2 regions of the Pseudoalteromonas sp. NJ631 genome follow, and region 1 is predicted to be linked to the other one. Evidence: predicted binding sites of a transcription regulator. Region 1 holds the regulator's gene; the other holds the start of a gene.

Region 1 (4,926 bases):
AGGCGCATTTCCACTACCTGTTGAAGTGATCCCAATGGCGCGTAGTTACGTGGCAAGAGAGTTACTAAAATTAGGTGGCGATCCAGTTTACCGTCAAGGCGTTATCACTGATAACGGCAATGTCATTCTTGATGTGCATGGCCTAGAAATTAGCGCAGCAAAAGCGCTTGAAGAAAAAATTAACCAGATTGTTGGCGTCGTGACTAATGGCTTATTTGCCGCGCGTGGCGCTGACGTTGTAATAACAGGCACTCCAGAAGGGCCTAAAATCAACTAGTGAGATTACAGATGAGCAAGGTTTCGTTATCAAAGGATAAAATTCGAATTTTGTTGTTAGAAGGCGTGCATCAAAGCGCTGTTGAGACGCTAAAGCGCAACGGTTATAGCAACATAGACTACGTTAAAACATCCTTACCGGAGCCTGAGCTGATCGAGCGGATCAAAGACGCTCACTTTGTCGGGATCCGCTCACGTACCCACCTTACAGAAGCAGTGTTAGACCAAGCTGAAAAGCTGGTCGCGATTGGCTGTTTCTGCATCGGCACCAACCAAGTGGATTTGGATGCTGCTAAAAAACGCGGTATCGCCGTATTCAACGCACCATTTTCTAACACTCGCTCTGTGGCTGAACTCGTCTTAGGTGAAATTCTCTTGTTATTGCGCCGTGTTCCTGAGCGCAACGCAAAGGCGCATCGCGGTGAGTGGGATAAATCTGCCGATGGTTCATACGAAGCCCGTGGTAAAACGCTGGGTATTATTGGTTATGGTCACATTGGCACCCAGCTTGGCATTATGGCTGAGAATATCGGGATGAACGTCGAGTTTTATGACATCGAAGATAAGCTCACGCTCGGCAACGCAACGCAGTTACACACGCTAACGCAACTGCTACAAAGAGCGGACGTGGTCAGTTTGCATGTACCAGAGACATCACAGACCAAAAACCTTATCGGTATGGCTGAAATTGAAGTGATGAAACAAGGCGCAATCCTAATTAACGCATCACGAGGAACGGTTGTTGATATCGACGCCTTAGCTGAAGCATTAGCCGCGAAGAAACTTTCTGGCGCTGCTATCGATGTATTCCCCGTTGAACCAAAATCTAATCATGAAGAATTTGTCTCACCACTACGCGAGTTTGACAATGTACTGCTAACCCCACACGTTGGTGGTTCTACCCAAGAAGCACAAGAAAACATCGGTGTGGAAGTCGCGGGTAAGTTGGCAAAATATTCAGATAATGGTTCAACAGTCACGGCAGTTAACTTCCCAGAAGTTTCTCTACCTGAATTATCAAACCGAAGTCGTTTATTACACGTACACGTAAACCGCCCAGGCGTACTAACGCAAATCAACCAAGCGTTCGCTCAGCACGGTATCAATATTGCGGCGCAATACCTACAAACGGATGAATCTATTGGTTACGTAGTTATTGACGTCGATAGCGACCACTCTGAAGTAGCACTGAAAGAGTTAAGTGCGGTTGAAGGAACTATCAGAGCACGTATTCTTCACTAATACCAATTGAATTAATTCTCTAATCAATTTGAAGGGTGAAATAGCATATTAGCTTCGTTAAAAATTTCTCATTTAGAACAACTAAATAGCAAAATTTTTGCCTTGCTACTAAAGCTATTTCCCCGCTTCAAGATAGATCATTTACTTAATACAACTGGTATAAGAAGAATCAAGCATAAAAAAACCAGTCACTGTGAAGCGACTGGTTTTTTGTATCAATCTGGCTTACGCCATGAAATCAACACCTTCTTTGATGTCTTTTTCAAGTGTCGCTAGCATGTCGTCTTTTGCTTTTTGCTCAAACGCGCTTAGCTCACCGTAAGGTAGTAACTTCTCTACACCGTTTTTACCAAGGATAACTGGCTGTGCAAAGAATGTTGCATCGCCTGTGTTACCTTCAACGTATGCGTACTCAAGTACTTCTTCACCTTGTAGGCCTTTCACTAGTGAGAAGCAGAAACGTGCTGCTGCTGCACCCATTGAAAGCGTAGCTGAACCGCCACCCGCTTTAGCTTCAACCACTTCAGTACCCGCGTTTTGGATACGAGTCGTTAGTGCAGCAACTTCTTCGTCAGTGAACTCAACACCTTCAACTTGAGAAAGTAGAGGTAGAATTGTAGTACCTGAGTGACCACCAATTACTGGGATCTTAACTTCAGCAACGTCTAGACCTTTAAGCTCTGCGATGAAGGTTTCAGCGCGGATAACGTCAAGCGTTGTTACACCGAATACGCGAGCTGGATCATAAGTACCTGCTTTTTTGAACACTTCAGCAACGATTGGTACCGTGCCATTTACTGGGTTTGTGATGATACCAACAAGTGCTTTAGGGCAGCTTCTAACGATACCTTCAGCAAGTGTCTTGATGATACCTGCGTTAACGTTGAATAGGTCAGCACGGTCCATACCAGGCTTACGAGGCATACCAGCAGGGATAAGCACTACGTCAGCACCAGCAAGAGCTGAGTCTAGGTCGTCTTTACCATAACCCGCTACTTTTACCGCAGTTGGGATGTGAGATAAGTCAACTGCAACACCAGGTACAACAGGTGCAACGTCATAAAGCGCTAACTCAGAGCCAGCTGGAAGACCATTTTTAAGCAATAAAGATAGAGCTTGACCGATACCGCCAGCGGCACCTAATACAGCAACTTTCATTTGAATTCTCCATAATTTGAAGGTGGAATTGAGTGTGCAGTAAAGATAATGAAAAGCGCTGTTAAACACAAATTAATCACGGTTATTTTCGAGATTTTTTGACTAATGTCTTAAATAAAAGTGTAAAGATCGCGACACTTTGTACTCTTATGCTTTACGACTGCTATTTTGGTCGCGCAAATTTGGGAATCTCGGTGGTTTTGTGTAGAATTTAAAGATTAGCCGTAAAAGAAGACAGACTATGCAGCCGCAAGAAAAACAAGAAGCACTGATCAAAGCATTTAAAGCCATTTTAAAAGAAGAAAACTTTGGCTCTCAAGGTGAAATTGTTGATGCTCTAAAACAACAAGGATTTGACAACGTCAGTCAGAGCAAAGTGTCGCGCATGCTGAGCAAGTTTGGTGCTGTGCGTACACGTAATGCCAAACAAGAAATGGTTTACTGCTTACCCGCCGAAATGAGCGTACCAACAGCAAAAAGTCCTTTACGTCAGTTAGTCGTTGATATTATGCACAACGAAATGATGATTATTATTCGAACCAGTCCTGGTGCTGCCCAGTTAATTGCGAGGCTACTTGACTCATTAGGCACCGCAGACGGCGTATTAGGTACGATTGCCGGCGATGACACGATTTTTATTGCCCCTGCCAAAGTATCTGAAATCGACGTTACTTTAGATAAAGTAAAAACCCTGTTCGATAACGTTTAGTCTATTATTTTTATCGGTGCTAACTCACAGGTTAGCACATATTCTGATACTCTAGCTTCTACAAACACGCTTTCCCACTATCACGATAAACAAAATAAATTGCTTATCTTTACAGCAAAAAAACGTTTGACATAATATGTCTAAATGTGGCAACTTTAGAAACACATGTGAGGCTTTCTCACAACGCATGGATGGTTTTTAAGCTGATTGACTAGCTTTTCGGATTTGTTTCCTACAGTGTCTCAGTCTTTCCGGACACGAACGCTATTCGCTTCACTCAATCATCTCACATTCTATGATGCGGAACTCACCGCTTGATACACACAAAGATACCTTATGGCGCTGAGTGGACAATTCACTTACTTAACCGCTTAAAAGGAAATACAAGGAACTAAGGAACAGCAATGGAATTTTTAAATACTGCATTTACGTTTCCCACTGTTATTTTTTCAACACTATTACTGATAGTGCTGTTGTTCTGGCTAATTGCTTTACTCGGTTTTGCTGATATCGATATCTTAGAAGGCGATGTTGATATTGAAGCCGAAGGCGCAAGCTCTGGTTCTTTTTGGGAGGTCGCTTTTGGCGGAGTCCCTGTGAGTATTTCATTGAGTTTAATCATCGCGCTGGGCTGGATTGTCAGTATTTATGTGCAACAGTTTTTTGCTTACCTACTAGGCGATGGCATTTTTTACTACCTGATGGGCACGGTATTTATGCTTGCCAGCCTCATTGCTGCATTACCACTAACCGCCGTCATTGTAAGGCCACTACGACGCTTTTTCGAAAGCCAAGAAACCACATCAAAGCAAGCGCTGGTTGGGCTCGAATGCGTTATTGCAACATCAAGAGTTAGCAACACGTTCGGTCAAGCCAGAGTATATATTCAAGGAACAGAGCAACTCATCGAAGTGCGCTCGGATGAAGATAACACTTTCACACTAGGAGACAGTGCCTTACTTATCGAACATGACACCCTTACACATAGCTACACGATTGTGGCTAAACCTTGGTAATAGTACGGAAAATAACGGAATTTAGGAACTAGTTGGTATAGCTAATACCAGCTCAAACAACATAGCGCAACGCAGGAAAAAACATGGAATTTCTAAACAACCTCGGACCGGTGCTCGCAATCGTGGGCATATCCATCGTCATTATTTTTGCCATTCTACTTCTGATTGGAAAGTTCTACCGCAAGGTTGAACAAGGTCAGGCATTGATCATCAACAAGATGAAAAACGAGCCGGATGTCACGACTACAGGCGGCATTGTGCTACCTGTGATCCATAAAATGGAAGTCATGGATATTTCAACTAACCGCATGGTATTGGAGCGTCGTGAAAACAGCGGCCTGATCTGTAAAGACAATATCCGTGCTGACATCGCCATCACTTTTTACATTCGCGTAAACGAAAACAAAGAAGATATCCTACGCGTTGCTAAACAAGTTGGCTGTGCCCGCGCATCGGCACCAGAAACCTTACAAGCATTATTTGAGGCAAAATTCTCCGAAGCCTTGAAAACCGTTGGTAAGCGCA
Region 2 (4,926 bases), 170 kb from region 1:
GAGACAAATCGTCTCATTTCCCTTGCCCAACAAATCGATGCACGTCCAAGTTCTCGTGAGCTAGATGTGTTGATCACCACCGGCGAACAAGTTTCTATCGCGTTATTGGCGATGGCCATCATTAAGCGTGGGCATTCTGCCGTGAGCTTACTTGCCGATCAGGTTGGTATTAAAACCGATAACATGTTCTCTAAAGCGCGGATCACAGAAATAGACACAACCCGCTTAAAGCAAGAACTTGAGCATAACCGGATAACCATTATTGCCGGATTTCAAGGGCGTGATGGAGAAGGTAATATCACCACGCTAGGACGCGGCGGTACAGATACCTCAGCAGTTGAAATCGCAGGGGCTTTGCAAGCAGACGAATGTCAGATATATACTGATGTCGATGGTGTTTACACTACCGATCCGCGAATAGAGCCAAATGCAAGGCGTCTATCACATATTACTTTTTCTGAGATGTTGGAGCTAGCAAGTGTTGGCGCTAAGGTCTTGCAGATACGTTCGGTTGAAGCGGCCGGTCGATATAATGTACCGCTGCGCGTACTTTCTTCGTTTTCTCCTGATAACGGCACCTTAATTAGCTATGAGGAAGGTAAGATGAAAAACACCAAAGTGGTCTCTGGGGTAGCGAGTGTCAAAGACGAAGCGCTTATCTTAGTTAACAATGTAGATGCAAAACCTAGTAATCTTGCCAATATACTGTCTCTTCTTGGTGAGCATAATATCGAAGTCGATATGATTAACCATTTGAACCACAGTGAGAAAAAAATAGACTATGCTTTTACTGTGCACACAAATGATTGTATTCTGGCGGAAGAAGTTTTAGCGCAACATGCACAAAATTTAGGTGGCGCAACGGTAGAGGTTAATGCTAACGTGGCAAAAATCTCAGCGGTTGGCATCGGGATGAAATCTCATTCAGGTGTTGCTGGTCTCTTTTTTATGGCATTGGCCGAAGAAAATATTCACACTCTATTAGTATCTACATCAGAGATAAAAATCTCGGCACTAGTAGAAGAAAAATATTTAGAGCTAGCTGTACGGGCTTTACATGCCAAATTCGAATTGGAAAGTACTGAGTAAAAGAAGTTTTTGCTTACTTTTCTAGGAACTTTTATTTAAAATGGATTTGACGCGGAATCTTTTAAATTTTGGAATAACAGGAGCAAGAGAATGCTAATACTAACTCGTCGAGTAGGTGAAACCCTGATGATTGGTGATGAAGTGACTGTAACAGTACTAGGTGTTAAAGGTAACCAAGTACGTATTGGTGTAAATGCGCCTAAAGATGTTTCAGTTCACCGTGAAGAAATTTACATGCGAATCCAGGCTGAGAAATCTAGCCCGGGCAATATGTAATTGACCAAATACTGAATTACGATGTTAGTTAACATGGTTTAACTGGCATAATAAAACCCCGCCACTGCGGGGTTTCTTATTTCTGGCTTTGCTCAGATAAAAAGGCAATCGCTTCTTCGTTAAGTCCAGATTTACTGATATAGCTCGGGTTGTTTTGGTGAAATACCAAAAAACCTCTGTTCGTTTCAACAAGTTTATCTAAGTCGTCAAATAGGTAAGAAAATTCGGCATGTGTCGCTTTGGTGCTAATGCCTGCTTTAGAGATTGAAACCTCGACGATATTGCCGGCGGCACGAGAATATGACTGTCTTATCACCCACCAAGCTTTGCGATAGTAGAAAGCGACGCATTCAACTACAGCCAATAGAATAAGAAAGTTCCCGACGTAGTGCTCCTGCAACCCGTAAATAGCAAACAGCCCCAGTAAAATTAGTAGTACAAGCAAGCCATATTTCGGTTTAACAGCAAGCCCATTGGCTTCAGACTCTTCAAAACACTCTCGATAATAGGCTTTATCTAACTTAAATTGGCTTTGAAAAGATAAATTTTCATTTTGTTCAAGGGAGGGCATAGACGTTCGTTTTGGTAAAAATTTCCCCTTATTATACCCATCTATATTGAAAAAGCGGTAACGCGAATAAATTGTTTGCAGCTCCCTTTTCCCACATCCAGCGAAATACGCGTCATACAGGGTGACGTTAACGTAAACGTTAAATTTTGGTCAGTCCAATTTACAATTTATCTTGCGTAATCAAAAATCCATTCTATATTCATTAAAATCTCAGTATTAGTTGGCGCTATTTTGAATATTTTTCATATTTATTACGTTAATTTTCCATATTTATTAATGTTTTCTTAGCTAACTCACTGATAGTTTGTAAATTAAGTGCTTTGGTAATACCAATTTACAACGCGCTTTACAGTGGAACATTTTTTGTTATAAGGTGAATAAATATCTACAAAAAGTGAAGGTTTATACCTGTTCGTTAACATCGAACAGGAAAACCAAACAGCAAGTAAGGGGTAAAAATGGATATTGGATCGCAGCTACTGCAAGCAGGAAATCTCATGCTGACCGGTATGGTTGGTGTTTTTGTTTTTCTGTCCATTTTAATTTTTGCGATGCGACTGTTGGCCAACTTTGCTGCTCAATTTAAAGAAGTAGAGCCAAGTACCACAAGATCAAAAACAACCAGAGCAACATCGTCACAGGGTGTGCCGCAGGCACATATTGCAGCCATTAGCGCTGCCGTTGCAGCCTATAGAAAAAACAATTAATAGGGGTTTTGCATGTCACAGTTAAAGCTAACCGAATTAGTGCTGCGCGACGCGCATCAGTCATTACTCGCCACCAGAATGCGCTTGGAAGATATGCTTCCTATCGCTGAGAAGCTCGACAATATGGGCTATTGGTCTGTTGAATCATGGGGGGGAGCAACCTTCGACTCGTGTATTCGCTATTTAGGCGAAGATCCATGGGAGCGGATCCGTGCGCTGAAAGCCGCGATGCCAAAAACCAAACAGCAAATGCTACTGCGTGGCCAGAATTTATTGGGCTATCGTCACTATGCTGATGATGTTGTCGAAAAGTTTGTTGAACGTGCCCACCATAACGGGGTGGACGTATTTAGAATATTCGATGCAATGAACGACGTGCGCAACTTAGAGACGGCTATTAAAGCGGCTATTAAAGTGGGCGCGCATGCGCAGGGGACGATTTCGTATACCGTAAGCCCTGTTCATACGCTGGAAATGTGGCTCACGCAAGCTAAGCAGCTCGAAGACTTGGGCTGTCATTCCATTTGTATCAAGGACATGGCTGGGTTACTAAAACCCTATGATGCCGAAAAGTTAATCTCTGGGCTTAAAGCGTCCGTCTCTATTCCTATCGCAATGCAGTGTCATGCAACCACAGGACTCAGTACTGCAACTTATCAAAAAGCCATAGATGCGGGTATCGATATGCTCGATACGGCGATTTCTTCGATGAGTATGACCTATGGCCATAGCGCAACAGAAACTATCGCGGCGATTGTGGAAGGCACGGAACGTGATACAGGGCTTGATTTACTAGAGCTAGAAGAGATCGCAGCCTATTTCCGTGAGGTGAGAAAGAAATATGCAGCTTTTGAGGGCAGCTTGAAAGGAGTAGATGGTCGTATTCTATCTGCACAAGTGCCAGGTGGCATGTTAACTAATATGGAAAATCAACTGCGAGAGCAAGGTGCAGGTGACAAGCTTGACGCGGTACTAAAAGAAATTCCAAGTGTGCGTAAAGAACTTGGCTACTTACCGCTCGTAACACCAACCTCACAGATAGTCGGGACGCAAGCGGTATTAAACGTACTTACCGGTGAGCGTTACAAGTCTATAACCAAAGAAACGGCTGGCGTGCTGAAAGGCGAATATGGAGCGACACCAGCGCAAGTCGACCAAGCTTTGCAACAACGAGTACTTGAACGCGCAGAGCCTATTACCTGCCGTCCTGCAGACTTAATTGAACCTGAGCTAGATAGTTTACAAAGCGAGCTAGTCGCGACGGCAAAAGAGGAACAAATTACCTTAGCCGACGAGGTTATTGATGATGTGCTTACCTATGCATTATTCCCGCAGATTGGCCTTAAATTCTTGAAAAATCGCAATAACCCAGATGCGTTTGAGCCAAAACCGACGCTTGTTGAAAACAAACAACAAAAAGCAGCAGCGGCGCCTGCTAAAGCTAAGTCATCAGCTACTGAGCGTTACAGCGTAAAAGTGGATGGCAAAGTATACGATGTAGTGGTTGCGCCGGGAGGTGAGTTACAAGAAGTACAAGTCAAAGACAGTGAGCTCATTCCGCAATCAACTTCGGTGAGCTCCAGTGAAACTTTGAATGCCCCACTTGCCGGCAACATCTTTAAGCTTATGGTGCGCGCAGGAGATGAGGTGCAAGAAGGCGATGTAGTACTCATCATGGAAGCCATGAAAATGGAAACCGAGGTGCGTGCAACACACAGTGGTCAAGTCGCAGAACTACTCGTCTCTGAAGGCGATTCCGTCAGTGCTGGCGATGCCATCATGTCTTTAGCATAAGGATGTCGTGATGGAAGGGTTACTTAATTTATGGCAAGCAACAGGGCTTGCCAACTTCACCGTGCCTGCACTTTGCATGATGGCAGTGGGCTGCGGACTTTTGTATCTTGCGATCGCCAAAGGCTTTGAGCCGTTGCTATTAGTGCCTATTGGCTTTGGTGCCATACTCACGAACATTCCTGTTGCTGGGCTTGCCGATCCCGGTGGGCTCTTGTACTACGTGTATTACATTGGTATAGACAGCGGAGTATTCCCCTTGCTGATCTTTATGGGGGTGGGCGCGATGACGGACTTTAGTGCACTGATAGCCAACCCCAAGATGCTGTTGCTTGGTGCCGCTGCGCAGTTTGGGATTTTTGCCACTTTGTTTGGGGCTATATTGCTGAACTATATTCCGGGCTTTGAATTTACCCTGCAAGACGCTTCAGCAATCGCCATTATTGGCGGTGCTGATGGACCAACTGCGATATTCCTCGCGTCTAAGCTTGC

Evidence for each region. The regulator ArgR, encoded in region 1, controls arginine synthesis, uptake and breakdown. The targets are predictions, from matches to a motif close to ANTGAATANNTATTCANT.
Region 2: the regulator ArgR is predicted to act here: its motif matches at 2,309-2,326, upstream of A587_RS0102490 (OadG family protein).

The regions. Positions count from the first base shown of each region.
Region 1 is NZ_AKXJ01000001.1:693,253-698,178, forward strand. Features, by position in the region: gene rpiA (ribose-5-phosphate isomerase RpiA) at 1-277, shown strand, start outside; gene serA (phosphoglycerate dehydrogenase) at 289-1,518, shown strand; gene mdh (malate dehydrogenase) at 1,744-2,676, opposite strand; gene argR (transcriptional regulator ArgR) at 2,918-3,385, shown strand; gene A587_RS0103330 (OB-fold-containig protein) at 3,790-4,401, shown strand; gene A587_RS0103335 (SPFH domain-containing protein) at 4,485-4,926, shown strand, end outside.
Region 2 is NZ_AKXJ01000001.1:521,952-526,877, reverse strand. Features, by position in the region: gene A587_RS0102505 (aspartate kinase) at 1-1,089, shown strand, start outside; gene csrA (carbon storage regulator CsrA) at 1,180-1,365, shown strand; gene A587_RS0102495 (hypothetical protein) at 1,442-1,936, opposite strand; gene A587_RS0102490 (OadG family protein) at 2,395-2,643, shown strand; gene oadA (sodium-extruding oxaloacetate decarboxylase subunit alpha) at 2,656-4,437, shown strand; gene A587_RS0102480 (sodium ion-translocating decarboxylase subunit beta) at 4,448-4,926, shown strand, end outside.